DNA from 4 places in the Lysinibacillus parviboronicapiens genome. Region 4 is predicted to be linked to each of the others. Evidence: riboswitches for the same ligand, from Rfam matches in the RefSeq annotation. Region 4 holds a riboswitch; each other region holds the start of a gene.
The links. A riboswitch is a leader RNA that binds a small molecule or an ion and turns the genes downstream of it on or off. The one in region 4 is predicted to bind S-adenosylmethionine.
Positions count from the first base shown of each region.

Region 1: it holds a riboswitch for S-adenosylmethionine, as region 4 does, so the genes downstream of both, metK (methionine adenosyltransferase) here and C9J31_RS02175 (O-acetylhomoserine aminocarboxypropyltransferase/cysteine synthase family protein) in region 4, are expected to answer to the same signal.
Region 2: it holds a riboswitch for S-adenosylmethionine, as region 4 does, so the genes downstream of both, C9J31_RS08950 (YezD family protein) here and C9J31_RS02175 (O-acetylhomoserine aminocarboxypropyltransferase/cysteine synthase family protein) in region 4, are expected to answer to the same signal.
Region 3: it holds a riboswitch for S-adenosylmethionine, as region 4 does, so the genes downstream of both, C9J31_RS18835 (methionine ABC transporter ATP-binding protein) here and C9J31_RS02175 (O-acetylhomoserine aminocarboxypropyltransferase/cysteine synthase family protein) in region 4, are expected to answer to the same signal.

Region 1 covers NZ_CP073713.1:3,716,684-3,724,455, reverse strand. The annotation lists gene C9J31_RS17930 (alpha/beta hydrolase) at 1-701, shown strand, start outside; gene pckA (phosphoenolpyruvate carboxykinase (ATP)) at 747-2,333, opposite strand; SAM riboswitch class I at 2,536-2,654, shown strand; gene metK (methionine adenosyltransferase) at 2,911-4,107, shown strand; gene C9J31_RS17915 (gamma carbonic anhydrase) at 4,213-4,725, opposite strand; gene C9J31_RS17910 (alpha/beta hydrolase) at 4,860-5,666, shown strand; gene C9J31_RS17905 (alanine/glycine:cation symporter family protein) at 5,794-7,302, shown strand; gene mnmM (tRNA 5-(aminomethyl)-2-thiouridylate-methyltransferase MnmM) at 7,329-7,772, opposite strand, start outside.
Region 2 covers NZ_CP073713.1:1,895,664-1,903,435, reverse strand. The annotation lists gene C9J31_RS08985 (formate--tetrahydrofolate ligase) at 1-90, opposite strand, end outside; gene C9J31_RS08980 (cold-shock protein) at 300-500, shown strand; gene C9J31_RS08975 (VOC family protein) at 678-1,463, opposite strand; gene C9J31_RS08970 (nitroreductase family protein) at 1,568-2,167, shown strand; gene C9J31_RS08965 (flavin reductase family protein) at 2,183-2,671, shown strand; gene C9J31_RS08960 (YhfM domain-containing protein) at 3,105-3,455, shown strand; gene C9J31_RS08955 (ECF transporter S component) at 3,571-4,140, opposite strand; gene C9J31_RS08950 (YezD family protein) at 4,330-4,485, opposite strand; SAM riboswitch class I at 4,558-4,653, opposite strand; gene C9J31_RS08945 (serine hydrolase domain-containing protein) at 5,288-6,715, opposite strand; gene helD (RNA polymerase recycling motor HelD) at 7,232-7,772, shown strand, end outside.
Region 3 covers NZ_CP073713.1:3,876,230-3,884,001, forward strand. The annotation lists gene C9J31_RS18825 (MetQ/NlpA family ABC transporter substrate-binding protein) at 1-764, opposite strand, end outside; gene C9J31_RS18830 (methionine ABC transporter permease) at 825-1,493, opposite strand; gene C9J31_RS18835 (methionine ABC transporter ATP-binding protein) at 1,483-2,511, opposite strand; SAM riboswitch class I at 2,595-2,700, opposite strand; gene C9J31_RS18840 (thioredoxin family protein) at 2,778-3,089, opposite strand; gene C9J31_RS18845 (toprim domain-containing protein) at 3,104-3,445, opposite strand; gene gcvH (glycine cleavage system protein GcvH) at 3,542-3,922, opposite strand; gene C9J31_RS18855 (arsenate reductase family protein) at 4,004-4,360, opposite strand; gene C9J31_RS18860 (acyl-CoA dehydrogenase family protein) at 4,542-6,326, opposite strand; gene C9J31_RS18865 (acetyl-CoA C-acetyltransferase) at 6,465-7,637, opposite strand; gene C9J31_RS18870 (3-hydroxyacyl-CoA dehydrogenase/enoyl-CoA hydratase family protein) at 7,690-7,772, opposite strand, start outside.
Region 4 covers NZ_CP073713.1:420,054-427,825, reverse strand. The annotation lists gene C9J31_RS02185 (homoserine dehydrogenase) at 1-619, opposite strand, end outside; gene C9J31_RS02180 (hypothetical protein) at 1,108-1,494, opposite strand; gene C9J31_RS02175 (O-acetylhomoserine aminocarboxypropyltransferase/cysteine synthase family protein) at 1,995-3,296, opposite strand; SAM riboswitch class I at 3,415-3,528, opposite strand; gene C9J31_RS02170 (glycerol-3-phosphate acyltransferase) at 3,686-4,318, shown strand; gene C9J31_RS02165 (DASS family sodium-coupled anion symporter) at 4,521-6,002, shown strand; gene C9J31_RS02160 (succinyl-CoA:acetate CoA-transferase ScpC) at 6,061-7,581, opposite strand.

The DNA of each region.
Region 1 (7,772 bases), 1.5 Mb from region 4:
TGTTAAAAGCAGACTTTAAAACGGTATCTGTGGATTTGGCAGGGCGAGGGGAAAGTGACCCATCAGAAACGAGTTCTGTATTACAACATGCTAAAGATGTATCCATATTACTAGAAAAACTAGCAATCAACGAGCCGATACTTATCGGACATTCAATGGGTGCATTTATCACATCGATTATTGCTAGTGAGCATCCACATGTGAAAGGAGTAATTTACTTAGACGGGGCATGTAAAATTGACCCTGCACTTAGTGCAATACTACAGCCCTCACTTGGTAGACTGCACAAAACGTATTTGTCTAAGGACCAGTACTTACAAGAAATGCAGCAATTATATACAATGTTAGGTATCACATGGTCTGAAGAGATTGAGCAAGCGGTGTTGTACGAGGTTGTCGAGATAGATGGTATTTGGAAGAGTAGAATGCATGTCCAAAATATAAATGAAGATTTGCAAGGTTTTGCAGATTATGATCCGAAGGCAATAGCAGAAAAAGTTGCGAGTCCTGTGCTTTTAGTGATGGCGACCGGTGCAATTGGCCCATTACCTGCATTGTTTGCAGAACCGCTATTTCAAGATACAGTGAACTATACAAAAAATATTCAAACGTTTGTAACATCGAGCAATCATTATTCCATGGTAGGCGATCAACAGCCAGATATGAATCAGGCTATTTATGATTTTGTGAGATCGTTATAAGGAAAAAGAGGAGACGAATGTATTCGTCTCCTCTTGGCGTCTAACTTATTTTAATGGACCACCAAGTTTAGTGATGGCTTCAGATACGTTCGAAAATTTCTTGAAGTTGTCGTTGAATAGGCCAGCAAGTTCAGCTGCTTTTTTATCATAAGCCGCTTTATCAGCCCATGCTTCGCGTGGGTTAAGCACTTCTGTTGGAACACCTTCAACAGTTGTTGGGATGTGTAAACCAAATACAGCATCTTGAATTGTTTCTACGTTGTTTAACTTCCCATCGATTGCAGCGCGTACCATTGTACGAGTGTACGAAAGTTTCATACGACTACCAGTGCCATATTCGCCACCAGTCCAACCAGTGTTTACAAGGAATACTTGTGCACCGTGCTCATCGATTTTTTGACCTAACATTTCAGCATACACAGTTGCTGGAAGTGGAAGGAATGGAGAACCGAAGCATGTAGAGAATACTGGTTCTGGTTCTGTTACACCACGTTCTGTACCAGCAAGCTTTGAAGTGAAACCACTTAAGAAGTGATACATTGCTTGTTCTTTTGTTAATTTACTGATTGGAGGTAATACGCCAAATGCATCAGCTGTTAAGAAGACGATTGTTTTTGGATGACCTGCAACAGAAGGATCAACAATATTTTCGATGTATTGGATCGGATAAGCAACACGAGTATTTTCTGTTAAAGAACCGTCATCATAGTCACATACGCGAGTCTCTGGATCAACTGCTACGTTTTCTAACACAGAGCCAAAGCGAATAGCACTGTAGATTTCTGGTTCGTTTTCAGCAGAAAGGTTGATTGTTTTTGCATAGCAACCGCCTTCGATGTTGAATACGCCATTATCAGACCAACCATGTTCATCGTCACCGATTAATTTGCGGTCAGCGTCAGCTGATAATGTTGTTTTACCAGTGCCAGATAATCCGAAGAATAATGCTACATCGCCTGCTTCACCAACGTTTGCTGAACAATGCATTGACAGGATATTTTGTTCTGGTAATAAGTAGTTCATAATACCAAAAATAGATTTTTTCATTTCACCAGCATACTCAGTACCACCGATAAGGATGATTTTCTTTTCAAGAGACACGATGATGAATGTTTCAGAAGATGTGCCATCAACTGCAGGATCTGCTTTGAAGTTTGGCGCAGAAATGACTGTGAAGTCAGCAACATGCGAAGCTAATTCTTCTTTTGTTGGACGGATAAATAATTGATGAGCGAAAAGGTTGTGCCAAGCGTACTCATTAATTACTTGGATGCTTAGTTGTGAGTCTTTGTCAGCACCCGCATATCCTTTGAATACGAATAATTCGTCACGTTCTTTTAAATACTTCACAACTTTTACATATAAGTTGTCAAAGACTTCTGACGAAATTGGTTGATTTACTTTACCCCAGTCAATTTTATCTTTTGTATCTGCTTCTTCTACCATATATTTATCTTTAGGTGAACGACCAGTGTATTTACCAGTTTCTGCACGCACTGCGCCATCTACTGTTAACATTGCTTCACCACGAGATGTAGCTTTTTCAACTAATTGTGGTACTGAAAGTTGAACGTTAATGTTCCCGCCGCTTAATAATTCCTTCAGTTCGTTTGCAATTTCTACTGAATTCATCGATTAAATACCATCCTTTTTTATAGTATTCCCTTGTGTTCGAGGGAGTATTTCTTAATTTCAAAAATAGTATAACACAATTGCTTAAATAATCTATACTAATTCAGAAATTATTTTTGCGATTTTATTACTTTTCAATAAAACGACATAAAACGATTGACAACGTTCGACCTTTTACGTAAGATGAGAAATTGAACGGATACTCTTATCCCGAGCTGGTGGAGGGTCAGGCCCTGTGAAACCCGGCAACCTGCATGCATTATTTCACGACATGCGTTGGTGCCAACCTGATGCAAGGGGACAACCCTTGAACGATAAGAGTGAAAGGTTACGAAGTCATTATTCCTTTCCTCATGTAAAGTACACGTGAGAAAAGGATTTTTTTATTTGTAAAAATGAATGTAAAGGTAAGTATATGCACTTCTTTCCTTATTATAATGACGGATCTTTCTAAATCCTCGTGTTAAAAGCAGCAACGGCTTGAAGTTCAATCCTTTAGGAGCGAACTTGACATGGGTAATGAGTACCGTATTAATTTCGCAAATACTATTTGTAAGAGTAATAGGAGGAAAACCAAATGACAAACCGTCGACTGTTTACATCAGAGAGTGTAACAGAAGGACATCCAGATAAAATTTGTGATCAGATTTCGGATGCCATTTTAGATGCAATTTTAGCAGAAGATCCAAATGCACGTGTAGCGTGTGAAACAACTGTAACAACAGGGTTAGTATTAGTAGCAGGAGAGATTACTACTTCTACTTATGTAGATATTAAAGGCATTGTCCGCGATACAGTCGCTGAAATCGGCTATACACGTGGAAAATATGGTTTTGATGCTGAAAACTTAGCAGTACTAGTGGCGATTGGTGAGCAGTCACCAGATATTGCACTAGGTGTTGACCAAGCATTAGAAGCACGTGAAGGCTCTATGACAGATGCAGACATCGAAGCGATTGGAGCAGGTGACCAAGGCTTAATGTTCGGGTATGCTTGTAACGAAACGCCGGAACTGATGCCATTACCAATTAGTTTAGCGCATAAATTGTCTCGCCGTTTAACAGAAGTACGCAAATCAGGTGAATTAGCATATTTACGTCCCGATGGTAAAACACAAGTGACGATTGAATATGATGAAAATAATGTGCCAGTTCGTGTGGATACAATTGTTATTTCAACACAGCATGATGAAGAAGCAACACTTGAACAAATTCAAGCAGATTTAAAAGAATTAGTAATTGCCCCAGTAGTTCCGAGTGAATTACTTGATGGAAATACGAAATATTTCATCAACCCAACAGGCCGTTTCGTAATCGGCGGACCAAAAGGTGATGCAGGTCTTACTGGCCGTAAAATCATCGTTGATACATACGGTGGTTATGCTCGTCATGGTGGTGGCGCATTTTCTGGTAAGGATGCAACAAAAGTCGATCGTTCAGCAGCATATGCAGCACGTTACGTAGCGAAAAACATTGTTGCAGCCGGCTTAGCAGATCGTGTTGAAGTACAGCTGGCCTATGCTATTGGTGTAGCACAGCCGGTATCTATTGCAGTGGACACGTTTGGTACAGGGAAAGTAAAAGAAAACGAAATCGTTAGATGGGTGCGCGAACTATTCGATTTACGTCCAGCAGGTATCATTAAAATGCTTGATTTACGTCGCCCAATCTACAAACAAACTGCTGCTTATGGTCACTTTGGTCGTACAGATTTAAACGTGCCTTGGGAAAATACAGACAAGGCTGATGCATTAAGAGAGAAAGCTAGTCTATAAGTCGCTTTTCAAAAAAGCATTGTTATGTTTTCATAAAGATATACTTTCTAATTAAAAGAAAGGGGACTAAGAATATTTCTTAGACCCCTTCTTTTTCATTAGCAATCATTTTTGCAAGGATTTGTAATATTGCCCTTTTTCTGCGTATTCGCGAACGATGCGTTCCATATCTTTTATATCTTCGGCATTTAATTCACGGACAACTTTTGCCGGACGTCCTAATGCTAAGCTATTAGGAGGAATGACTTTACCTGGAGGTACAAGACTGCCTGCACCAATGAATGCACCCTCTCCGATTTCTGCTCCATCTAAAATAATTGAGCCCATTCCTATCAAGGCATTTTTTCGAATCGTACAACTATGTAAAGTGACTTGGTGCCCAACTGTTACTTCATCTTCAATAATCAATGGATATTTTGGACTTTGGTGTAAGCAACAAAGATCTTGTATACTTACACGTTTACCAATAATTGTAGGAGATACATCGCCTCGAATTACAGTATTAAACCATATTGTCGTTTCAGCACCTATCGTAACGTCGCCAGTAACGGTCGCATAGTCGGCAATAAAAACAGATGGATCGATTGTTGGTGTTTTATCTTTAAAAGGATAGATCATAGAAATCGCCTCTTTTCTTTCTTTGATGTAGTATTATCGTATCAAATACGCAACTTATTGGAAATATAAAATTAAAATGTGCAAGATATTTAGTTATAATTAATATGTAACTATTTTTTAGGAGGACTATGTGAATGTGGAAATGGGAAGCTGATGGACATGCGAAAGCTGTAATAGCTATACTTCATGGTGCTTATGAAAATCACCGCTGGTACGCATGGCTTATAGAAAAACTTAGAATGGAAGGCTTCCACGTAGTCATGGGGGATTTACCAAATCATGGCGCCAAGGCAAAACTTTCGCGTGTCCATGATGAAGACTTTAAAGAATATAATAAATATACAAGGAATCTAATTGAAAATGCCTTTTCATATGATTTGCCCGTATTTTTAATAGGACATGGCTTAGGTGCAACATTAGTATTACATACGGTGCACAAAAGAAAATATGAATGTGCAGGCATTGTTTTAACATCACCTTGGCTGCATTTAAAATTATTGCCTGGCAAAATGTCAAATGCTTTAACAAGCCTAAGTGCTTTAACGGCTAATGTCAAAATGACACATGATATTACATTTGAAAAATTGACACGTAATGTGGAAGGTAGAAATGAAATGAAGGATGAATTTCCGTTCAAATCAGTCGTATCAGTAAAATGGTATCGTGAATTACAATATATGATGCGTAATTTAGTCATTATGACCAAGGCGGAATTTCCCAATATGCCGATGCTTGTTATGACTGGAGAAAAGGACGGCATTACGGAAACGAGACAGACGCGTAATTGGCTACATCAACAGGAATTCACCGAATTTCAATTTAAAGAATGGGCGAAATGCTATCATAATCTATTTCATGAGGTAGAGCGTGAAGAGATATTTGTGTATATACGTGATTTCATTAATAATGCTCTCCGCCGGATTGGTTATATAATTGAATAGATGATTGCCCTCCATAGAAGTAATGTTTCTTTAGACTGTAGTTACATGAAAATAATGTTGTAATTTTCTGAAAAGTGTAATACTATAATGTCTAAATGAAAGGACATTCAAAAATTGGGGGGATATAATGGAAGCTATTGTTGGAAAACTGAATGATATTCTATGGGGACCTTGGTTTATTTATGGTATTTTATTAATCGGACTATTTTTCTCAATTATAACGCGGTTCCTACAAGTTCGACACATTAAAGACATGTTTGTCTTAATGTTTAAAGGTGAAAAGTCTGATAAAGGGATATCATCTTTCCAGGCAATGTCAATTGCATTATCAGGTCGTGTAGGTACAGGTAATATTGCTGGTACTGCTACAGCAATCGGGATGGGGGGACCTGGAGCAGTATTTTGGATGTGGGCGATTGCTTTCATCGGTGCTGCCACTGCATATGTTGAGTCGACATTGGCACAGATTTATAAAGAAGAGAAAGAAACGGAATATCGTGGAGGGCCGGCCTTTTATATTGAAAAAGGAATGGGTCAAAAATGGTTTGCCATTATTTTTGCGATTGCTGCATTAATCGCAATGTTAATATTAATGCCAGGTGTGCAATCAAATGCGATTGCAGGTGCTGTTGAAAATGCATTTGGCATAGAAACGTGGATTACTGGACTTATTATTGTTGTGTTGTTAGGTGCAATTATTATCGGTGGGGTTAAATCGATTGCAAATGCTGCACAAGTAATTGTACCATTTATGGCGTTAGCTTATATTATTATGGCAATCATTATTATTGCTATGAATATCTCGGAAGTGCCTACTGTATTTGCATTAATTTTCTCAAGTGCTTTTGGTGCTCAGGAAGTCTTTGGTGGTATTATTGGCTCAGCCATTGCTTGGGGCGTTAAGCGCGGTATTTATTCAAATGAAGCTGGTCAGGGAACTGGAGCGCATCCAGCTGCTGCCGCAGAAGTTTCACATCCTGCTAAACAAGGTATTGTGCAAGCAGCTTCAGTGTACATTGATACATTACTAATTTGTTCAGCTACAGCATTTATGATTTTATTTACTGGTATGTATAATGTGCAAGATGAAAAGGTTGCTGAAGGTACTGATCCGTATATTCATATTGGTGAATTCAATCAAAATGGTTTATCTGGGGAAGAACAGATGACATTTGCGAAAAGTATAAAAGAAGGTGCTGCGTATACACAATACGCGGTTGAATCCTCACTACCAGGTTTTGGAGCACCGTTCGTAGCGATTGCTTTATTCTTCTTTGCATTTACAACAATTATGGCCTATTACTATATTGCAGAAACAAATGTGGCCTATTTATTCAAAGGTCAAACGGAAAAGATTTTTATTTGGTTAGCTAAGATTGCGATTTTAATAGCAGCCTTCTATGGTACCGTTCGAACATCCGATCTTGCATGGGCTATGGGGGATGTAGGTTTAGGTTTAATGGTATGGGTTAACGTTATTGCCATCTTAATCATTATGAAACCTGCTATTGTCGCATTAAAAGATTATGAGAAACAGAAAAAAGAAGGGAAAGACCCTGTCTTTGATCCTCGTAAACTAGGTATAAAAGGTGCAGATTTTTGGATAGACTACAACGAAAAACGTAAAAATAAATAAAAAAAAACGAGACTATGAAACTTTCATCATAGTCTCGTTTTTTTATCGGTAGGTAGCTCTTTCATTTTTTCTAATGCAATGATAAAGGGTGGATCATTTTGTTGGTTTAGAAATTCATATTTTAACACATGGACATTTTTTTGTGGTAAATGACTGACGTAGTCAATAACTGCATCGCGTTCTTCTTTGCCACCAGGATGACCATGGTAAATGACTAGGATAATAAGTCCGCCAATTTTTAGTAGTTGTAGTAAGTCTGTGATTGCTAAGATGGTCGTATTGGGTTTCGTAATGATATTGTGATCACTACCAGGTAAATAACCAAGATTAAAAATAGCCGCGGCTACTGGCTTCTGTACATGTTTTGCCACATGCTCGTGACCTGTATGTAAAACAAGAGCACGATGTTCTAATGCATTGTCTAGAAGTCGATGGAGTGTTGCATCGACAGCGCTTTTTTGCACATCAAA
Region 2 (7,772 bases), 1.5 Mb from region 4:
CCCTGCAACTTTCGCAATTTCTGTAATAGGTTTCATAACCGCTTGACTAGCGATTTCTAGATCTGATAATGGTTGATTTTTCGTTGTCATTTGGCACCCTACTTTCTCTGTTGTTCAACTCCATTATAGACTTTATTGTGAAATAAAACATAACTAGTTATGCAACATTTCGACAATCAATTGACATCGCCAAGCAATTCAGGTATGTTCTAAGAGAAAATGCAATTATCTCATCTATCAATTATGCTGAGACTTAGTTGATATAGTTTTACATTCAAGCGCACTGGAGGCGAATGCTTATGCAACAAGGAATCGTAAAGTGGTTCAATAATGAAAAGGGTTATGGCTTTATTGAATGTGATGATGGCGAAGATGTATTTGTACATTTTACGGGGATCCACGAGGAAGGCTTCCGTACACTTGAAGAGGGTCAAAAGGTTTCATTTGAAGTAGTGGAAGGCAATCGCGGCCCACAAGCATCAAATGTTGTGAAATTATAAGCGTAAGTGGAGCTGTTCAATAAAAGAACAGCTCCTTTGTGTTCTAAGTATAAGTAATAAAGGACTTCTATTGGCGTTGTCATCTTTCTATCGGCGATTTCAGACTTCTATCCACGATTTCAGCTATTCTATCCGTCAATTCAGCGGTTCTATCCACCCTCCCTGACTCTATCCAACTTAGGGGTTAATCCAATAAAATGCGGCTGGGAAGATTAATGTTTCCTTCGTACGTTCGGTATCTTTTAGCGTTACCCCAAACGGACCTTCACTTTTCCGACCCAGCATCATTTTTGTTGCCGCTTCTTCCTCAAAAAAATCTAAGCGCATATTTGGCAACTGTAAGGAGATACACGGTGGTTGTCTGTCTGGCTCAGATAATTGTAATACTTCCTGCCAACGTTGTACGGTAGCCTGCGCATCTTGTACAAAAAATTGCACAGACTCCATCGTAATAGACTGTTTCATGTTGATGGCACCACTTGCCTCTAATTGCGCCAAACGCTCGTCATCCCCATCTGCCCATTCGATGAAAAATGGAAAATCAATGGCTTGCCCGGGCTCACCAAAGTGCAATAGCTTCCATTTCACAACCGAGCCATCTGGCCGTGTTCGACTACAAGCATCCGGTCCGTAAACTTCAAGTCCCAACGCACGTAGACGAGCCGCCTCTTCATCAATATTTGTGGTACGTAAAGCAATGCGTGAAAACCCGGAGCGCTCATTGTCACCCTTAAACGTATGATGTAATGTATAAGGTAGATTCGCCGCTTCCTCAAATAGCGCTCGCTCATAAACTGCAATTTGCTCGATATATGTTAAGCCAAAATAACTAAGCGTATTATACGTTCCCCACATGGTGTGCTGACCACCATTCACAGTGTGGATATTGCGCTTATTTAAGAAATCCTTTATATTCTCAGGTGACTGAACTTGATGTACTAAATGGTCGAAATATAAAGTCATGATAATTCCCCCTTTTCATTGTTTAATTATATACTTTACCTGTTAGTTTTATTGGTTTAAAATAATATTAAGAATTTTCGAATAGTTAAGGAGTTTTTCTCATTATGACAACTGCATTTTACGAAGCCATTCAAGGTAGACGTTCCATTTTTGGCTTATCGAAAACTTCTCCCATTTCAGATGAACGTTTACAAGAAGTAATTGAATTAGCGGTAAAAAATGCCCCATCGGCATTTAATTCACAAACAGGACGAATCGTCGTGCTACTGAACGATCAGCATGAAACATTTTGGCAGCTTGCGTTAAAAAATGCGCTTGCACATGCAACGCTAGAGCGTATTGAATCGACAACTGCTTGCTTTCAAGGTTTTGTGGAAGGCTATGGTACTGTCTTATTTTTCGAAGATTATGAGGTAATTGACAGTTACCAAGAGAAATTCCCGAAATTAAAAGACCAATTCCCTATTTGGTCACATCAAGGTGCAGGTATGCTTCAATATGTTATTTGGACTGCACTTGAACATGAGGGATATGGTGCTAGCTTACAACACTATTACCCTGAATTATCGGAAGAATTGCGTACAGCTTGGCATATAAAAGCAAGCTGGCAGCTCATTGCCCAACTGCCATTTGGTGGGCCTACTGCCGCACCACGCGACAAAGAAATAGTGCCGGTGGACCAGCGTGTTTTTATCATAAAATAACAAGAGGTGATTGAAATGACTGACAACGTAACAGCATTTAAGCAAGCTTTAGGCAATTACCCCACAGGCGTCACAGTTGTTACTGCATATAATGACGCGAACGAACCGATTGGCTTAACCGTCAATTCCTTTGCATCTGTTTCAATTGACCCACTGCTAATCTTATGGTCACTCGATAAAAAATCACAGCTACATTCACATTTTCAAGCAACCAAGAAATTCGCTGTCAATATGTTAGCGAGTGACCAAGCGCATTTATGTACATTGTTTTCTAGTAAAATTGCTGACCGCTTTGCCCAAACAATCTGGTCTACTTCCGCGCACGGTTTACCGATTTTACATGATACATTATCCACATTACAATGTGAAACTTTCAAGCAAGTTGATGCGGGCGACCATACGATATTCATTGGGCATGTTTTAGCCATTGATAATGCACAGAAAGAACCACTGCTCTATCATCGTCGACATTTAGGTCAAATCCCTGCAAGTTTTTACGAGTAGTTCTGACCCAATTCAATCATTTCTTTCCGATAGTAAAATGCTAAGCACAATAAGTGATTTTACTAATCATATTACGCAAATGATTCGCATTCGTGCAGAAAACAAACGTATATGCCACTTTAGTTTATAAACCAACAGGAGTTGCCTCAAATTTACACGTTGAGGTAGCTCCTTTTATGCCTATAGAAGGAAGTTTCTTACACAGCGAGAATTCTATCTTATGGGGATATTTCTTACAGAACTAAACACGCTTATGCCAAATTAGTGTACTGTAGGAACAGGATAGCAACATCTATTGACCGATCTTTTAATTTGCTTTAATCTGCTGCAATTTATATCACACAGAGAAAGGAATGTGATAATAACGATGTGCCATATTAAAAAAATGCTCGTTCTTGTTTTGGTGATCTTCATGACTGCCAGTTGCGCCGGTATGGAAAAACAAAAAATTATCGTGCAAAAGCATAATGATACGGGTATATATGAGGACTTGAAGGAAATTACCAAAAGGAAAAAGGTGAAAGCAGTTAAAGACATACTGCATAGCGCGAAATGGGAACAGATGAAAGTTGATATGGCCAGAGAGGCTGACTATCAATTCGTTTTTCAATTCGTCGATTCTAACATCCAAGCCAAGGCCATTCTCTACTCCGTGTGGCTAAGTCCAAACAAAGACACATTAGAAGTTGTAGAAGGTGACTATCAATATGTCCACCTCAATCGTGAAGATTCTCAAAAGTTATTCGAAGCTCTTACTGAAACAAACCTAGTCGATGTAAAATGAAACTTTAATCTGTGGGAACTTTCTTCGTCCCACTGATGGTAATGGAAGCAATCAGCTAACCGTTCATGTGAAATCAACAGAAATAAGGGCACCCTTTTCGAAGGATGCCCTTTCTTCAATTATATTTTGTGCGTTGATGAGACATCCAAGTACCAATATTTCGGCATACTAACATAGTCACAATCATGACAATGACACCTTTCACTAGATTGAATGGTAAAATCCCTAAAACAATCATATCTTTTAAGGCGTCCCCCTTCACTGGCTCCATCCCTAAAAACAAGGTGTACATCGGTAGGAACAGCACATAATTCAGTAAGCTCATACCAACTGCCATCACAATTGTACCTGCTACCAAACCAACGATTAACCCCTTGATACGCTGTAGTTTTGAATAGAAAAAAGTCACTGGGATGATAAATAACACACCTGTCGTAAAATTGGCAATATGCCCGACTGGTACCCCCGTTGTGCTTCCTGATAATAACCAATCCAGCATATTTTTTAAAAGTTCTACTAAAATTCCCGCAACTGGTCCCATCGTCATTGCTGCTAATAAGGCGGGCACATCACTAAAATCTACCTGCAGGAAATTTGGAAATGGTGGTAATGGAAAATTAAATAGCATCAGTACTATGGATATACTACTTAGTACGCCTATATTCATGATATATCTTAATTTCAACGTGCTCGCTCCTTTTCAACTGGCACCCATAAAATAAAACTTCAATGCGTGTGTTTTCATCCGCCATGCATTTGTGAGTTGTTCGATCACCTGACCGTTCATGTGACATAAAAAAGACCACCTATAAGCCGAGGGATGATCCCTGCCTATAATGTGGCCTCCAGATTTCTAGTCAGCTGTGTTTATTCTTTATTTTTTCTGTGGAAATCTTTGCTTCTCAAGTCGATTAATTTGCACAATGACACCATCTTGAATGGTAATCTGCACTTCGCCAAATTGTAGATTTTCAATTGCATCGGCAATCACTTGTAATTTCTTGTCATCAATCTTAGCTGTTTGAGACATTGGATACACCCCTTCTTTTTCATACTTTTTTCGTACAAAAGAGGTCAACGCATCATGATGATTCGATGGACCCCCTTATCTCTCAGAAAACTCTGCTGGATTTGGCACCGTTTTAGTCGGTTGCCGAGGCTTTATTGGGCCAGTTCCCTCCACCTCTCTTGATAAGAGTATTACGTTTCTTGGAAATAATTCTATAATTCTGAAAACCTATTGTCAATATAAATATTATAAAACCTACATGAATACTAAGAAATTAAGTAAAATGGTTCATTTTGTAAAAAAACATCCGTACACTTAAAGTTACATAAGCGAAAGGATGTTTTTTTATTTTGCACCATTTGGTCAATTGTCAGCATTTCTAAATGATGTAACTGAGCACAGGCGGCGAGTATAGCAGACGGCATTTGCCTTTCGCCACAGAGCAAAGCTTCCTGCGAAGAATAGCGGGAGCTGAAGGCCGCACAGAAGCATAGCGACAAGGAGACTGCAACCATGCCCTCGAACAGCGAACTGCCTCATAGCGGAAATCAACCGATTTATATAGATACTTCAGTCTAGGTGTGCAGAAATAATAAAGTTGTTTAATTTACAATAAAGTCATTTAAAAAATAATATAGTTGTTTAAAAAATCTTTTTCCACGAACGGAGCAGATTAGTGGAAGCAATAGTAATTAGGTTTGACTGGGAAAATTGTCGATGATATTAAAAAAGACACCGAAGTGTCTTATGTTTTTCAAATTAAGCATACCGATAAATTGAAATTTAATTACTTAACATTATGCTTATTTTGGGAGCGAGGTTTTTATCGGTGAGTGTATACAAACCATGTAATGCTTGCTGTTAATAATGCTGTCGAAATCAAGGCTGTAAGAACACTATATGTTTGCCAAATAAGTATCGTTGACCAATCGAAAGCACAGCACAGTATACCCAGGGCAATCGTAGCGATCAGGAAAATAACTGTTACGATTATTCTCTTTTTTGTCATTGGCTGCCGCTCATTCGTTTTCCTTCTGCGTAATCCTAAGAGAAATAGCAAAACGGCCAATAGGCAAAGAATAATTGTGATAGACGACAAAATGATATCCATAAGCTGTGTGCCACTTATTTCATATGACTGAGTTAGATTGCCGTCTAATATATCTTTAACTTTTAGTACCAGGTTTATATTGGTATTTGCACCGTTGCTCAGCAAGCAGACGGCTGTTCGTTCATTTAGCAGTATGGCTACTTCGGTTCTGAAATTTGGGTTGCCCCCAGTATGTTCTATAATTGTTTGGTCGGCGTTTACCGACCAGCCTGCCGCATAATACATATCGTTGACAGCCGAAACAGACATATCACCCCTATGTGATTTTTCGATAACCGTGTGAAATATTTCGGGTATGTCCTGCACGATACCCATCTGTATGCCCATCCAACGCGCCATATCTTTTGTATTAGAAATGATGTAGCCTGCGGGTTTATTCCCAGCATAATCCGGAGCTTTAAATGGAGTTGTCATAAAAAAGGAAGAACGGTAGCCCTGTGCCAACTGTCCAGTGGCTTGAGCATCTTCTTTATAAACATACGTCTGGTGAAGACCTAACGGCTGAAATACCTGTTCCCTCATAAAGTCTTCATAACTTTGTCGCGACACAATCTCAATAACCAAACCCAATACGTCATAATTTACGGTTCCATAGTTATACTGTTCACCGGGAGGGAACGCCAATTCAGCATCCACGAGCATTTCTACAGTCTTTTGCAACATATCCGGTGTATTGCCCTGTGGAATATTTTGAGTATGCCTAATATTTGTTAGACCACTGGTATGGTGAAGAAAGTTATTTAGTGTAAGGCTTTGCATATCAACAGGTTTCCCTTGATACTTTAACGTAAACCAAGGTAAATGTTTTTGGACAGGGTCAGTCATGGAGAGCAGCCCTTGCTCTTCCAACAGCATAATACCCATACCGGTAAAAGCTTTACTGACCGAGGCTAACTCATAGAGTGTATTTTCACTTGCAGACAACCCCTTTTCACGGTCTGCATACCCTGAAGAAAAGTAGAACACTTCATCATCAGCAAGTATTGAGATTGACATACCCGGCACACCTGATATACGACAGGCATCATCTAGCAACGCTTGTATTGCCGCAGATTTCGAATCTGACAACGCATAACTTTGTGTTGCGAATCCTGAGAATAATATAAATATCGTTAATACAAAAACAATAATCTTTTTCATAAACTCTCCTTTTCGAAAAATTATAAGAGAATAATATAAATAACCTACTTTTACAACTATTAAACTAAATTTTAATTTATCTTTCTATTCACCTATATAATATCTAGTAATTGTGAAGAGTTACACTTAAACGAACAGATGCGTTAGTTCAATAAGAAGTAAACAACTTTAAAGAGCCTTGCTACGTAGAATGTAGTAAGGCTCTTAGCTTTTATTAATCAAAATTCAATAACTTTATTATCATTATACACTAGGACTAGAAAATTAAGGTCAGAAAAAACACCCTCTTATCTAGCGGGTGTGTGTCTTTGCATTCAATTGGTGGATGTTAGCACAAAAAGCATTTAGAAACCACAAGCATAGAAAATATGTCTCAACCATTGATAAAAATGAGCACCTGTGGTAAATTTATATAGATATATGCCTAATAATAACTGCAAGCATTATATCCCTATTTTATATTATATAACATAGTTTTTCGTTTGTCAAACCCAATTTTTTTAAGGAGTGGTTGCTATGGAGTCAGAATTTCAGCAAGAGCAAAAACGAGTAGACAGTGTAATAGAGACGATATCAAAGCAAATCTGCAAATTAGAGGAAGAAACTTCTCGTCGTCGGAACGAACTGGTTAATATACGTAAACACTTTTGGGATGAAGTCAAGGTGAATGTTGATACCTTTGACGATTATCTTGAGACCATCATCGGATTGAGACAAGAAGCTCAAGCTCTTTCCGTAAGCCAAAGCACCCATAGACATGCAGCCAAAAGATTGTCCACGTTGAGCCGTATGCAAAAGGCTCCCTACTTCGGACGAATTGACTTCATCGAGGAAGGACATTCAACACAGGAACAATTCTATATTGGCATCTCCTCGCTGATGGATGACAGTGGAGAGGATTTCCTTATCTACGACTGGAGAGCACCCATCTCGAGTGTCTACTATGATTACCAACCGGGCCCCGCTCAATATGCAACCCCTGGAGGCGTATTCCAAGGCATATTGGAGAAAAAGTGGCAATATCTAATCCGCGGCGGTGTTCTTCAGTCTATGTTCG
Region 3 (7,772 bases), 1.4 Mb from region 4:
ATTTCTTGTTTTGTTTCATCGCCAGCACGCACAGTGATAATGTTTACATATGGTGATTCTTTATCTTCCAGAGAGATAGCATCTTCCATTGGGTTTAAACCGTTATCAATTGCGAAGTTCGAGTTGATAAGAACAGCATCGCCTTCTTCGTTTTCGAACATTTGCACTAGCATTTCTGGTGCAGTATTTGCATCGAATTTAAAGTTTTTAGGATTTTCTGCGACGTCTTTGATTTCAGCTGCTGTTTTGTCGATACCCTCTTTTAATTTAATTAAGCCTTTAGCTTCTAATAATGAAAGCATACGACCGTGGTCTGAAACAGAGTTAGAAAGTAAGATTGTTGCTCCTTCTGGAAGATCCTCAAGAGTCTTGTATTTTTTAGAATAGATTCCGATTGGTTCTATGTGGACACCGCCAGCATTGACGAAATCATACCCATTATCTTTAATTTGTAAATCTAAGTAAGGAATATGTTGGAAAAAATTTGCATCAAGATCACCAGATTCTAAATCTTGGTTAGGTAGGACGTAATCTTGGTATGGTTCAATTTTTAGATCAATACCTTGTTCGGCTAAAATTGGTTTTGCTTTTTCTAAGATGACTGCATGTGGTGTATTTGAAGCACCAATAGTTACTGTTGTATTTTCTTTATCGTCTGCTTTATCTCCAGTTGTTGAACCTGCATCTTCTTTTTTATCAGCGCCACAAGCTGCTAGAGCTAGTACAAGGACTGATAAGAATAAACCTGCTAAAAATTTCTTCATTTGTTTACACTCCCTTTTATCTTGTTAAAAATATGTTAGCGGTATGAAACCGGAATAACCTTAACGTTTGTCTGTTTTGGCTGTAATCATGTCGCCAATCCATTGAATGATAAATACTACAACTAAAATTAAAATCGTTGCCATTAATGTTACGTCCTGACGATTACGTTGGAAACCGTCTAAAAAGGCTAAGTTTCCGAGACCACCAGCACCAATAATTCCTGCCATTGCTGTATAGCCGACAAGTGCAACCGCAGTTACTGTAAGGCCTGAAATAAGTGCAGGTAAGGATTCAGGAATTAAAACTTTCCAAATAATTGTTGAAGTTTTTGCCCCCATTGAACGAGCCGCCTCAATAACGCCTCTATCAATTTCACGTAAAGCGATTAATACCATTCGTGCATAGAACGGTGCGGCACCTATGATTAGTGCCGGTAATGCTGCATCTGCCCCACGGATTGTCCCAAGTAAAAATTTCGTGAATGGGATTAATAAAATGATTAGCACGATAAATGGAATGGAGCGGAAAATATTAACGACCGACCCTGTTAAAAAGTTAACCAATTTATTAGCCCAAAGTTGGTTAGGACTTGTTAGGAATAGGATGATGCCAATGGCTAACCCAAGAATAAAGGTTACAACCGTTGAGATAGAAGTCATATATAGTGTTTCATATGTGGCTTCCCACATTTTTTCCCAGTCGACATTCGGAAAGAGACTAGTTAGCATCTGTAATCACCTCCGTTTGTACTTCCACTGTATTTAAATAACTTAATGCAGCAGTCACATTGTTCGCTGAACCATCAATTTGGACAATGAGTGTACCATATGCGCCATTTTTCGTTTGCGAGATGTTACCATGTACAATACTCATTTCAACATCAAACTGCTTCACTAGATGTGAAATAACTGGCTGCTGTGTTTTTTCTCCTACAAAGACCAGCTTGACAAGTTGGCCCGTTGGATAATTTACTTTTAGCTGTGCCATTGTTTCCTGCGTTTCTTTCGTATCTGTAATTTGAGAAACAAACTTTTTCGTGATAGCTGCTTGTGGTGCTTGGAAAACTTGTAATACTTCTCCACGTTCTACAATTTCCCCCGCCTCCATCACTGCCACACGATGACAAATTTTGCGGATGACATGCATTTCATGTGTGATTAAGACAATCGTTAACCCTAATCTTTCATTAATGTCTACAAGTAAATCAAGAATGGCATCTGTTGTCTCCGGATCCAGTGCGGATGTTGCTTCATCACATAACAATACTTCTGGATTATTCGCGAGCGCACGCGCAATCCCAACGCGCTGCTTTTGTCCACCTGAAAGTTGCGATGGGTACGCTGTATCACGTCCCTCTAAACCAACAAGGACAATCAATTCATTCACGCGCGCCTCTCGTTGCGCTTTAGGTACACCTGCAATTTCTAAAGGAAAAGCAATATTTTCCGCAACTGTTCGAGACCAAAGTAAATTGAAATGTTGAAAAATCATACTTACCTTTTGTCTAGCGTTTCGGAGCTTTTGCCCTTTAATCGATGAAAATTCTTGGTTGTTCACCGTCACCGTACCGGATGTTGGCTTTTCTAAACCGTTTAATAAACGAATCATTGTACTTTTACCAGCGCCACTATAGCCGATAATGCCAAAAATCTCACCTTTATTAATGGATAGATTGACATCTTTGACTGCTGTTAATTCGCCATTCGCGGTTTTGTACTTCTTGGTAATATTTTGAAGCTTTATCATAGCGAATACTCCTTTTCTCATATAGAAAACCCCTTCACTCACGACAAGTTGAAGGGGTCACGTACTTTATACGTTGAACCGTTCTCTCATCTTTCAAAGAAAATTTCTTTGGGTGATTTGGCACCTTTTCACTAATGTGATGGTTGCCGGGCTTCATCGGGCACTTCCCTCCGCCACTCTTCATAAGAGTTCGATATTTTATTTTTATTTAAAACTTATGCTGAAATAAAATTAATATAGTTGATACTTTACCATGCTAGTAAAGTTCAGTCAATTGGTTTTTTTAACAATTCGTATAAAAATGGTACGGATTGAAAAGCATATACCTTTTCTGTAACTTTTTCGCCATCACTTATAAGTAAACATGGTACACTTTCTATTTGGTAATCATAAGCTATTTGCTCCATAAAATTCATATTCGCTTTACCAAGCTGTAACTGTGGCAGCAATTGCTCAACAATATCCATCATTTTTGATGCGACTGCACACGTCCCACACATTGGTGTATATAAATAAAAGGCAGTTTTTTCACCAGACTGCATCGCCGCTTCCCACTGCTCTTTTGACCATTCTTCCATCTTTTCACGCAACCTTACAAAATATATTCATTATGGATGGAGAAATGCGCGCGCAGTAAAATCATCGCTAGCACTTTCCTCGGTGTCGTCTCTACTTCTTTATAGGTTGGCATCGTGCGTAAATGCTCCGCCTCTGGATAATGTCTGTCCATTAATGCCCGTAGCTTATCACCTGATGCATCTGCATCAAAAAATGTGTATAGCTCACACCCCTCATAAGGATCGAGAAGCTCTTCTAATTGATGAACACCGATTGTACCATTTGTACACAGTATAAGTACATTCTCATTCAAAATAGGTTCAATTTGAAGCTTATCCGAACGGCCTTCCACGATTAAGCATTTCCCTCCGAACATCACGACACCCCCATTTAAACATCAACCCACTATACCCTATTATATAATAAAAAACGCCGGTAATCTCCGACGTTTCCATGTGTTACAGGCTTATCATTATTCAGCAATCATTTCTTCGTATTGTTCTGCTGTCATAAGTTTTTCAATTTCTGATGTGTCAGCAGGCTCTACAACGATCATCCATGCTTTTTCATATGGTGATTCATTTACGAATTCCGGGCTATCTTCTAAATCAGCATTTACTTCAACTACTTTACCTGAAATAGGCGCGTATAATTCAGAAACAGTTTTTACTGATTCTACACTACCGAATGGATCATCTGTTTTGATTTCGTCGCCAACTTGTGGAAGCTCAACGAAAACGATATCTCCAAGTTCAGATTGTGCGAAGTGTGAAATACCGATACGTACTTTACCATCTTCTACTTTTACCCATTCATGTTCTTCAGAGTATCGTAAGTCTTTAGGTGTGCTCATGCAAAAAACCCCTCCATAAATATGTAATATATTCACTATCAGTGTGCCATACTTCTCCCATAAAAACAAGGATAAAAGCGGTTATTTCCAAGCATGCTCAAATTCGGATTCTTTAAACCCTAATGTCACTTTTTCTCCATCAGTAACGATTGGTCGTTTAATCAGCATACCATCTGATGCAAGTAGTGTCAGTTGCTCTTCTTCCGACATTTCAGCAAGTCTATCCTTCAAGCCAAGCTCGCGATATTTCATACCAGAAGTATTAAAAAATTTCTTCAATGGTTGCCCACTTGCTTGCCAAAAGCTCTCTAATTGTTCCTTTGTTGGTGGTTGTTCCACGATGTGTACCTCTTCAAATGAAACACCATTGTCAGTTAACCATTTTTGTGCTTTTTTACATGTCGTACATTTTGGATAATGGATAAATTGAATCGTCATATGTAGGCTCCTCTACAGTCATTTTCTGTAGTATACCATCATAGCTGTCATGAACCAAAATGAAACCTTTTGAGAAGTTCTATCCGTCACTTTTGTCGTTCTATCCATCACTTTCGCGATTCTATCCGCTTCACGCAAAAAACTAGCTACCTTATAACGAGTAGCTAGTTCATGAGATATTCTAGACGATGAATTTTTCAGCTTCAATTAGTTTAACAGAAGCTTCACGTTTCTTCGCAATTAGGTTATAAGGATTGTTACGCGTTAGCTTACGTAACGCAGACAATGTCATGCGGGCAGCATCTCCATCCGCTGAAGCAAGAATTGTATCTTTCGCTTCTTTTTCTATTTCTGCAAAGGCCTCTTGGCAGAAGATTTGTGTATAGAGAAGTTTTTGATGTGCTTTGTCTACTCCGTCACGTGCAATGGCCTTTTCTGTGCGTAATACAACTGATTCCATTGCAAATAGTTGGTTAGCAATGTTGGCGATATTCACAAGCACTTCTTGCTCTTGATCGAGTTTTGCACCGAAGCGTTGTGCAGCCATACCAGCAGCTAACACAGCAATTTTCTTCGCATTTTTCACAAGATATTTCTCTTGTGCTAAAGCTTCCGTGCCCACTTCTTCAGGCATTAACATCAGCAACTCTTGCTGTAAGTTTTGCGCCACTTGCAGTAAAGGAAGCTCACCTTTTAATGCTTTTTTCATGAATGTACCAGGCACAATCATACGATTAATTTCATTTGTTCCTTCGAAAATACGGTTAATACGTGAGTCGCGGTAAATACGCTCTACTTCATACTCTGCCATAAAGCCATAGCCACCGTGTAATTGCACCGCTTCATCTGCAATGTAATCTAATGTTTCTGAACCGAAAACTTTTGCAATAGAACATTCAATTGCATATTCAGCAATGGCATCTGCAATCACTTTTCCTTGCTTTTGTTCTTCAGGACTTAACATGCTTAAACGATCTTCGAATAATCCTACTGTACGATAATTTAAGGATTCTGACGCATATAATTGAGACGCCATAGTTGATAATTTTTCTTTTGTTAAGTTGAAGTCAGATAGCTTCGTTTTGAATTGCTGACGTTGATTTGTATACTGAATGGCAAGCTCTAAAGCACGTTTTGATCCACCAATTGTGCCAACACCTAATTTATAACGACCGATGTTTAAGATATTGAATGCAATCACATGGCCACGACCCACTTCACCTAACAAGTTTTCAACAGGTACTTCTGCATCTTCAAGTACTAGTGTACGAGTTGAAGATGATTTAATGCCCATTTTCTTCTCTTCGGGACCAACCGAAACACCACTATATGCACGTTCTACGATAAATGCCGAGAATTTATCGCCATCGATTTTTGCATAAACAACAAATACATCAGCAAAACCAGCGTTTGTAATCCATTGTTTTTCACCGTTTAATACATAATGTGTACCTGCAGCATTTAACTTTGCAGTCGTTTTAGCACCTAATGCATCAGAACCTGAACCTGGTTCTGTTAATGCGTATGCTGCGATTAATTCGCCAGAAGCAAGTTTTGGTAAATACTTTTTCTTTTGTTCTTCATTTCCGAAAAGTACGATTGGCAATGAACCAATTCCAACGTGCGCACCATGCGTAATGGAGAAGCCACCTGCTACAGACATTTTTTCTGCGATTAATGCAGAAGAAACTTTGTCTAAGCCAAGACCTTCATATTCCTCAGGTACATCAGCCCCTAGTAAACCGAGTTCACCAGCACTTTTTAATAAACGTACTGAATGTTCAAACTCGTGATGCTCTAAGTTCTCAACTACAGGTAATACTTCGTTTGCAACATACTCTTCAGTCGTTTTTGCAATCATTTTATGCTCATCTGTGAAATCTTCGGGTGTAAATACACGATCTAATTCCACGTCTTCAATGATAAATCCGCCGCCTTTAATGATATCCGTTGTTTTTTCTGTCATGTTAAATTCCTCCCTAGTTTTATGGTGCCTGGCACTCACACAATTTTCACACAATTACAATTGTCATATATAGAAAAGCTCGCAGTACTTTGTTCGGAGGCAACCGAAAACGCAATACCCCGAGCTTAACTAGTAAAGTTATATTATTTCAAATACTCCAGCAGCACCCATACCGCCACCGATACACATTGTCACGACACCATATTTCTTGCCTTGACGTTTCAGCTCATGAATGAGCTTTAATGTTAAAATTGCGCCTGTTGCGCCGAGTGGATGTCCTAATGCAATTGCTCCACCATTTACATTGACCTTTTCTTGGTCGATACCTAAATGACGAACAACTTGTAATGATTGTGAAGCAAATGCTTCGTTAATTTCCCACAGGTCTATATCCTCAATAGCTAGACCTGCAATTTCAAGTGCTTTTGGGACAGCAACGATTGGACCAATCCCCATTACTTCAGGTGGTACACCGCCAACTGCAAAGCCTAAAAACTTCGCCATTGGAGTCATTCCTTGCTTTTCTGCTTCCTCACGATCCATTACTAACACAGCTGCTGCTCCATCAGAAGTTTGTGAAGCGTTTCCTGCTGTAACACTTCCTTTCACATGGAAAGCTGGGCGAAGCTTCGCTAAACCTTCAACAGATGTGCCTGAGCGCACACCTTCATCCATACTGAAAGTGAATTTCTTTACTTGTGGTTTGTTATTGTCGTCCACATAATGTTGTTCCACTTCGATAGGTACAATTTCATCATTGAACTTACCTTCTTTAATGGCTTTCTCTGCTAGCTCATGTGAACGCACCGCAAAAGCATCCTGATCTTCACGACTCACATTGTATTGACGTGCCACTTCCTCAGCTGTATGCCCCATCCCCATGTAATATTGTGGTGCAGTTTCAGCTAATGCCGGATTTAAGCGAGGTGTATTGCCGACCATTGGCACCATACTCATTGATTCAACGCCACCCGCAAGAATCGCCTTTGAATGGCCAAGCATAACGCGCTCAGCGGCGTAAGCAATTGCTTGTAAACCTGAAGAACAGAATCGATTGATCGTTAGTGCAGGCGTTGTATCTGGTAATCCTGCAAGAGCCCCAATGCTCCGCGCTACATTCATGCCTTGCTCTGCTTCTGGCATCGCACAACCTAATATTAAATCATCCACTGGACCTTCATAGCCCGCTCTTTTTAATGTTTCTTTGACAACAATTGCCCCAAAATCATCTGGTCTGACTGTTGCTAAAGAACCTTTTTTCGCTTTTCCAATAGGAGTTCGTGCTCCTGCTACAATAACGGCTTCACGCATTCTCTAAATCCCCCTTTGTGTCCTGTGCAAAATATAGTCATAAACGCCTTCATTAGTTACGAAGTGGTTTGCCTTTTAAAAGCATGTGTTGCATTCTTTGTTGTGACAACGGTTCAGCTACTAAACTTAAGAAAG
Region 4 (7,772 bases):
TCATTAATTTTTTGAAGGCATCTTGACCTGATATATCATTATATGGGTCAGCTTCAGCATATCCTAATTTTTGTGCTTCTATTAGAGCATTGTCAAAGGACCAACCCTCAGCTCGCATTTTCGTTAAAATATAGTTACAAGTACCATTTAAAACTCCTTGGATACGACTTACATCATTTACAAGCAAAATATTTTTCATCGTTTTAATGACAGGTACGCCACCAGCTGTTGTTGCCTCGAATCCAACAAAGACACCATTTGCTTTAGCTAGTTCCTGCAACTCTAAACCACGCTTCGCAAACATCACCTTATTAGCAGTAATGACATGACATTTATGTTCGACAGCACGTTTCAAATAGCCAAAAGCGGGCTCTTCATTGACGATTGCTTCGAAAACAACCTGCATACCTGGCTCTGCTAAAACCTCATCCATACTTGTTGTCATCAAATGTGCTGTACCGGGTACGCGTTCACGGCTAGCGTCTGTAACTAAAATTTTTGCTACTTCTAACTCTATACCTAATTTATTTTTAAGCTCTTCACGCTTTTCCTTTAAAATATGATAAATACCTTGACCTACTGTTCCAAATCCTAAGATCGCTGCCTTTATAGTTGCCATTCCTGTTATTCCCTCCAACGTACACTTCCGCGGTTTTAATAAAGATAAAAATTTGTGCCTCACACAAATTCTAATAATTCGAAATTCAACTTAAAGAAAATTGTAACGTAAATAAATACTTTGCACAAGAAAAATCTTTCTAGGATGGACATTTGTTTTCTCTAGACGTGCAAAAGAAATCGTTTTCATTGCCTTTATTATACGTTTTTTTGCTTCATCTATAATTTTTGAACAAAAAATGACGATTCCTTTATAAAAAACTACGTCTTTCTTCTATTATATATATGTATGTAAAGTCGTAATATAGAATTGTTCTTTTGAAAGATAGCAACAAAATAATTTTTCTTTACACACGTTTTGCTAACGAACCAAAATATCCAACAGCTATTTCTTTTCCAACATCAAAATTACTGCTGTTTTAATCTGCTTAACAAAAAAGCTCATTCCCTATAGCAGTAGAGAATGAGCTAATATTATATTAAGAAGAGTTAGCTTGCTGTTGTTAATAATACATAACGGTAATGTGCTAATGCTACTTGTACAAGAATCTCTTCTTCTTGTGTAAAGTTTGGTACAGAATATGTACGTTCTACTAATTGAAATGTACCATACTTCAAATAATACTCTGTTGCTGGTAAAGAAATATGATTTGTACCATAAGCTTGATACGTCTCGTAAACTTCTTTCACTGTGTAGCTTTCTTCTTTAGTATGCACAATTTCCTTAAAAGCAGTATGCCCGAAAGTTTGATGCCATTTTTTTTCAACTATCGAAAGTAAGCTTTGAATGGAAATATTATTCACAAACTCATGACTTTCATTTAATTCGTAAATAAAATAAGACGCGATGTTATGTGCACTATAAACATTTCCCATTTCAAACACTCCTTTTCCGATCATTTTAATAGGATGGGAGTAGTTGCTGGCTATGCTCCTACTCTCCTATCCAGCTATATATTCAAAAGTGGGGGAGCACTTATGAAAACAATTTTATGTTTAAAGCATTTTCCAACATCACATCAACTACCTTTAAGTTCAAGAGGATGTGTGTTTTTTTGAGAGCTTATAGCTCTTACAATGAACATCTATCGAATGGGATGAGAAGTCATTTACAACTACATTTACTTACGTTCTTGGTTGGTAGCCCTCGAACCTTTTACTTAATCCCTAGTATATAGCATGGTTTTAGAGAAGTCAACAATACTTATATAATTACTAGGTATTATTTTTAGAAAAATTCATATAAGCAACCGAATGAGGTATGCGCTTTATGGAGCAACGTTTCACGTATTGCCAAATGAGGCTTTTCACATGAGAAAATACGAAAAACGTGACATCACTTAAGCATCAATATTTGAATGCTTCTTTATTAAAAATTAAGCTTCTACTTCTTGTTGCGCCGCAGTTACTTGCGCAATAGCTTGTTGTAAATCGGCAATAATGTCCTCTATTGCTTCTAAGCCTATGGATAAGCGGATGAGCGACTCAGATACTCCTGTCTGGATTAATTCTTCCGCAGATAACTGCTGATGTGTTGTAGAAGCAGGATGAATAATTAATGATTTTGCATCTCCTACGTTTGCAACATGTGAGAATAATTTCACACTGTCAATCAGTTTACGACCTGCTTCACGTCCACCTTTTATGCCGAATGTAAGCACGGAGCCGAAGCCATTTTTCAAATATTTCTTCGCTAAATCATGAGTAGCGAAATCTTCTAAACCATTGTAATTTACATACTCCACAGATGGGTGGTTGCGTAAATATTCAGCTACAGCTAATGCATTTTCATTATGCTTAGGAATACGCAAATGGAGCGTTTCTAAACCTTGTAAAAAGTTGAATGCAGCATCAGCGCTTAATGTTGGTCCGAAGTCTCGCAGTAATTGCACGCGCAGTTTTGTAGCAAATGCAGCCGCTGCCGTATCGATACCGTAACGTAAACCATGGTAGGAAGCATCTGGCTCTGTAAAGCCAGGAAATCTTCCTTGTGTCCAGTCAAATTTTCCTGCATCTACAACAACGCCACCTAAAGTTGTTCCGTGACCGCCAATCCATTTTGTAGCGGAATGAACGACAATGTCTGCACCAAAATCAATTGGTGTAGAACCATATGGTGAAGCAAATGTGCTATCGATAATTAATGGTAAGCCATTTTCATGTGCAATGTTAGCTACTGCTTCAACATCTAGTACTTTTAAACTTGGGTTGCCGTAACCTTCAGCAAATATAGCTTTTGTTTTTTCGTTAATGGCTGAACGGAAATTTTCTGGATTTGTTTCATCTACAAAAATAGTTTTAATACCGTAGTTTGGTAATGTATTTGCTAGTAAGTTATATGTGCCTCCGTATAAAGAACTTGCTGCTACAATTTCATCGCCTGAGCCTGCAACATTTAAAATCGAAAATGCGATAGCTGCTGCACCAGATGAAAGTGCTACTGCAGCTGTTCCGCCTTCTAATAAAGCAACGCGTTTTTCAAAAACATCTACAGTTGGGTTGGTAATACGTGTATAAATATTACCCGCTTCTTCTAGAGCGAAAAGACGTTGCGCATGAGCAGTGTCTTTAAATACGAAAGCTGTTGAACGGTACACGGGAACTGTACGAGAGCCTGTGACTGGGTCTGGCTCTTGGCCTCCGTGTAATAATAAGGTCTCTGGTTTAAAATTTGTCATTTTTGTTCCTCCTAAAATGGTTATTTTTTTACGATGGTACCGGAGATGAGGAGGATTTTCTGTAGAAAACAAAAACCCTCTTCAGTTAAGAAGAGGGTTGCGGTTGCAAGTTTTCCTCCCCTTATCTGCCAGATCCAAGTATGAATCTGTAGGAATTAGCACCTTAGCAAGTAGGTTACTCGCTGGTTGCCGGGCATCATAGGGCCTATCCCTCCGCCGCTCTTGATAAGAGTATGTGATTCAATTTCCATCGTTGTTACACAGTATAAACATAGAGTTTTTTTCTGTCAACAGTAAAATTTGATTTTTTCTGAAACTTCTGTCTGCTCCGTAACGTAATATGAACACATACACTACTTTAAAATAGATTTTTCGAGAGGAGTATTTTTATGGTAAAAGCCTTGATAATTTTTCTTATTGTTGGCTATCTAATCGGCTGTATTCATGGCTCAAAAGTAGCACAATTGTTATCGGGGGTAGATTTAAAAAAATCTGGGCATGGCAATGCCGGCGCCTCAAACGCAACACTTTCACTCGGATGGAAATATGGCATATTAGTGGCGCTTATCGATATTGGGAAAGGCGTTGCCGCCATTATTGGTGTACATCTCTATTTAGCTGGTGCTTTGCATTTAACTGAAGTACAAATTTGGCTCTTAACATATACAATTGCAGCTGGAGTAATTTTAGGGCATAATTTCCCATTCTATATGGGTTTTAACGGTGGCAAAGGAACTGCTTCGATAATAGGGATTTTGCTTGCCGTCGATTGGAAAATCGGACTATTTGCACTCATCTTATTTGTCATTTTATCATTTGCCACAGATTATTTAATCGTCGGCGTCCTAGAATTTTATGTTGTATTTTGTACAGCTACTTTTTTATGGATTCCAGGAATAGGACCAACAATAATTGCACTTATCCTTTTTGGCATAGCACTTGTCTTACATATTGAAAATATTAAACGACTGATTCATGGTACCGAGCCTAAAGTAACTGCTGCCTTTAAGAAAAAGAAATAAGCACTATCACATTGGATATTTTTGTATTTTCTGTGACCATCTATTCTCTCGTTATAACTTAATATTGCTACAAATAGAGGGTTCTTTATGTTCTTGCACTTTTTACAATAATTAGACAAAATTACTTTCTTAATAAAGCATTTTATGGACCGATGTTATAGAAAACTAGAGTCATATTTATCGTTAGAAAGGATGAATTTATATGTCTACTCTCGAAAATGCAGCACCTAAACGCAATTTGAAGCCACTATGGATTGGCCTGGCATTCGCGGCACTTATTATTATTACATTTTTACCGAATAGCGGCGATTTACCCATAGCAGGCCAACGTGCTTTAGCGATTTTAGCTTTCGCAGTCATCCTTTGGGTAACTGAGGCAGTATCGTATCCTGTCAGTTCTGCCATGATTATTGCTCTTGTTACAGTTATGCTTGGTTTAGCCCCCTCTATGGATGATCCTACAACAGATTTAGGTACTTCAGGGGCGTTAAAAATGGCCTTAAGCGGATTTAGTAACTCTGCAGTTGCTCTTGTTGCCGCAGCTCTATTCTTAGCCGCTGCCATGCAGATCACTAATTTACACAAACGACTGGCTTTATGGATTTTATCGCTAGTTGGCACTAAAACGAAGGCAATTGTATTCGGTGCTATTTTAGTATCAATTGTACTAGCATTCTTCGTACCCTCTGCTACAGCACGTGCTGGTGCAGTCGTACCAATACTACTTGGCATGGTGGCAGCATTTGGCTTACCACGAGATAGTCGCCTGGCCGCCTTACTCGTTATTACATCTGTCCAAGCAGTTTCCATTTGGAATATCGGCATTAAAACAGCCGCAGCCCAAAATATGGTTGCCTTAAACTTTATTAAAGAACAGTTCGGTGTAGATATTTCTTGGGGTGCTTGGTTATTATACGCAGCGCCATTCTCAATCATCATGTCAGTGGCTCTTTTCTTCATAATGATTACGTTAATTAAACCTGAGACAAGCAATATTGAAGGTGGTAAAGATGTCATTAAAAAGCAACTTGCTGATTTGGGTCCATTAAAAGCACCTGAAATTCGTTTAATCATAACATCGGTAGTACTTTTATTTTTCTGGGCAACAGAAGACAAGCTTCATCCATTCGATACTACAACTGTCACAATTATTGCTATTGCGATTCTATTAATGCCTAAAATCGGTGTTTATACATGGAAAGAAGTTGAGCCACATATTCCTTGGGGGACAATAATCGTTTTCGCAGTTGGGATTATGTTAGGGACAGTGTTGCTCAGTACGAAAGGTGCGACATGGTTATCAGATACTGTATTCGGTTCATTAGGTCTTGATTCTATGCCAATCCTTGCAACAATCGCGATTGTTACACTTTTTAATATTCTTATTCATTTGGGCTTTGCCAGTGCTACAAGTTTAGCTTCCGCACTGATTCCGGTATTTATCGTATTAGCTTCAACATTAACTACAAATGTTGATCAAGTCGGTTTCGTGTTAGTCCAACAATTTGTCATTAGCTTTGGTTTCTTATTACCGATTAGCGCACCCCAAAACATGCTTGCCTACGGTACAGGTGCCTTTTCAACGAAAGATTTCTTAAAATCAGGCATTCCATTGACGATTATCGGGTACCTTTTGGTCCTTTTATTCACAGCGACATATTGGAAATGGATTGGATTGTTATAATAAAAAGAAAAGCCTTGAGAGACAGTTGTCTTCCTCAAGGCTTATTTTACATATATTTTTATTTAGCAAAGGATGGATCTTTCATCGTACCGTTCTTTGCTAAGTTAACGTGCCATGACAATGCTTTTTCTAAATCATGTGGTGTTTGGTGACCACCTGTCGCTTCATTTGCTGCATTAAAGTACGCCCATAATTGTTCCCGATAATCTGGATGTGCACAGTTATCAATAATGCGACCAACTCGCTCTTTTGGTGCTAGGCCACGTAAATCTGCTACACCTTGTTCTGTGACAATAACATCTACATCATGCTCCGTATGGTCGACATGCGACACCATTGGCACGATACTTGAAATTTTACCGCCTTTAGCGTATGACTTCGTCACAAAAATTCCCAGACGTGCATTGCGTGCAAAATCACCAGAACCACCAATACCGTTCATCATTTTTGTACCTGATACATGTGTAGAGTTCACATTACCATAAATATCTAATTCAAGCGCCGTATTCACGGATATTAAGCCGAGTCGACGAATAATTTCAGGTTGATTAGAAATTTCCTGCGGACGTAATACTAATTTGTCTGCATATTTTTTAAAATTACCGTATACACGGTTTCCTACTTCTTCAGATAGGGTAATAGAAGTAGCAGATGCGAAACTAACTTTACCGGCATCAATTAATTCAAACACTGCATCCTGTAATACTTCTGAATACACTTCTAAGTTTTCGAATTCAGAATCTTTGAATCCTAATAATACAGCATTTGCTATTGAACCGACTCCTGATTGTAATGGGCGTAAGCTCGTCGTTAAACGATCTGCTTTAATTTCCTCGCGCAGGAAATTCAGTAGATGGTTAGCCATAATATCTGTTTCTTCATCGGCTGGGACAATTGTTGATGGTGCATCTAGGATATCTGAAATCACAATACCTTTTACTTTATCTAAATCTAGTGGAATACCAATAGTACCAAGGCGATCCGATGCATTCTGCAGAGGGATGGGTGCACGTTTACCTTGAGGACCTGGCACGTAAATATCATGGATACCTTCTAATGCATCAAGTTGCGCTACGTTTAACTCAATGATTACTTGGTCAGCCTCTTGTACAAAAATTGGAGAGTTACCAACTGAAGTTGTCGGAATGAGTAAGCCGTCTTCTGTAATAGCAGCCGCTTCGATAATGGCAAAATCGATTGGACCAATGATGCCTTGGCGTACAAGTTCAGCATTGTGTGACAAATGTGCGTCAACATATGCGATGTCACCGCTGTTAATTTTGTTACGAATACCAGAATCTGCTTGGTAAGGTCCTCGCTTGCGAATTGCGCCGGCTTCTGCTAGGTATTGGTCAACTTCTGGTCCAAGCGATGCACCTGTGTATACATCTACCTTGAAGTTCTCTGTTTTTGCTTTCTCTACAAGTGCAAGCGGTACCACTTTTACATCACCAGCACGTGTAAATCCACTCATCCCAAGTACCATGCCATCCTTAATCCAAGATGCGGCTTCTTCTGCTGCTACAACTTTACTTCGTAGCTGTTCATTACGAAGTTTTTTCGCTAACTTTTCTTCCATTCTTTATTCCTCCCATTCGTATTTACTCCAACTAGATTATTTACCCTATTTTTTTGGTTCTCCCCACCAATTTTACAAGGCATAAAATTAAATAATCTGTCGCATACATAATTTTACACTATTCAGAATATTTAAGCCATATCTTACAAAATATTTTACTTTACGAGATTTTCTAACCATAAAATAAATTA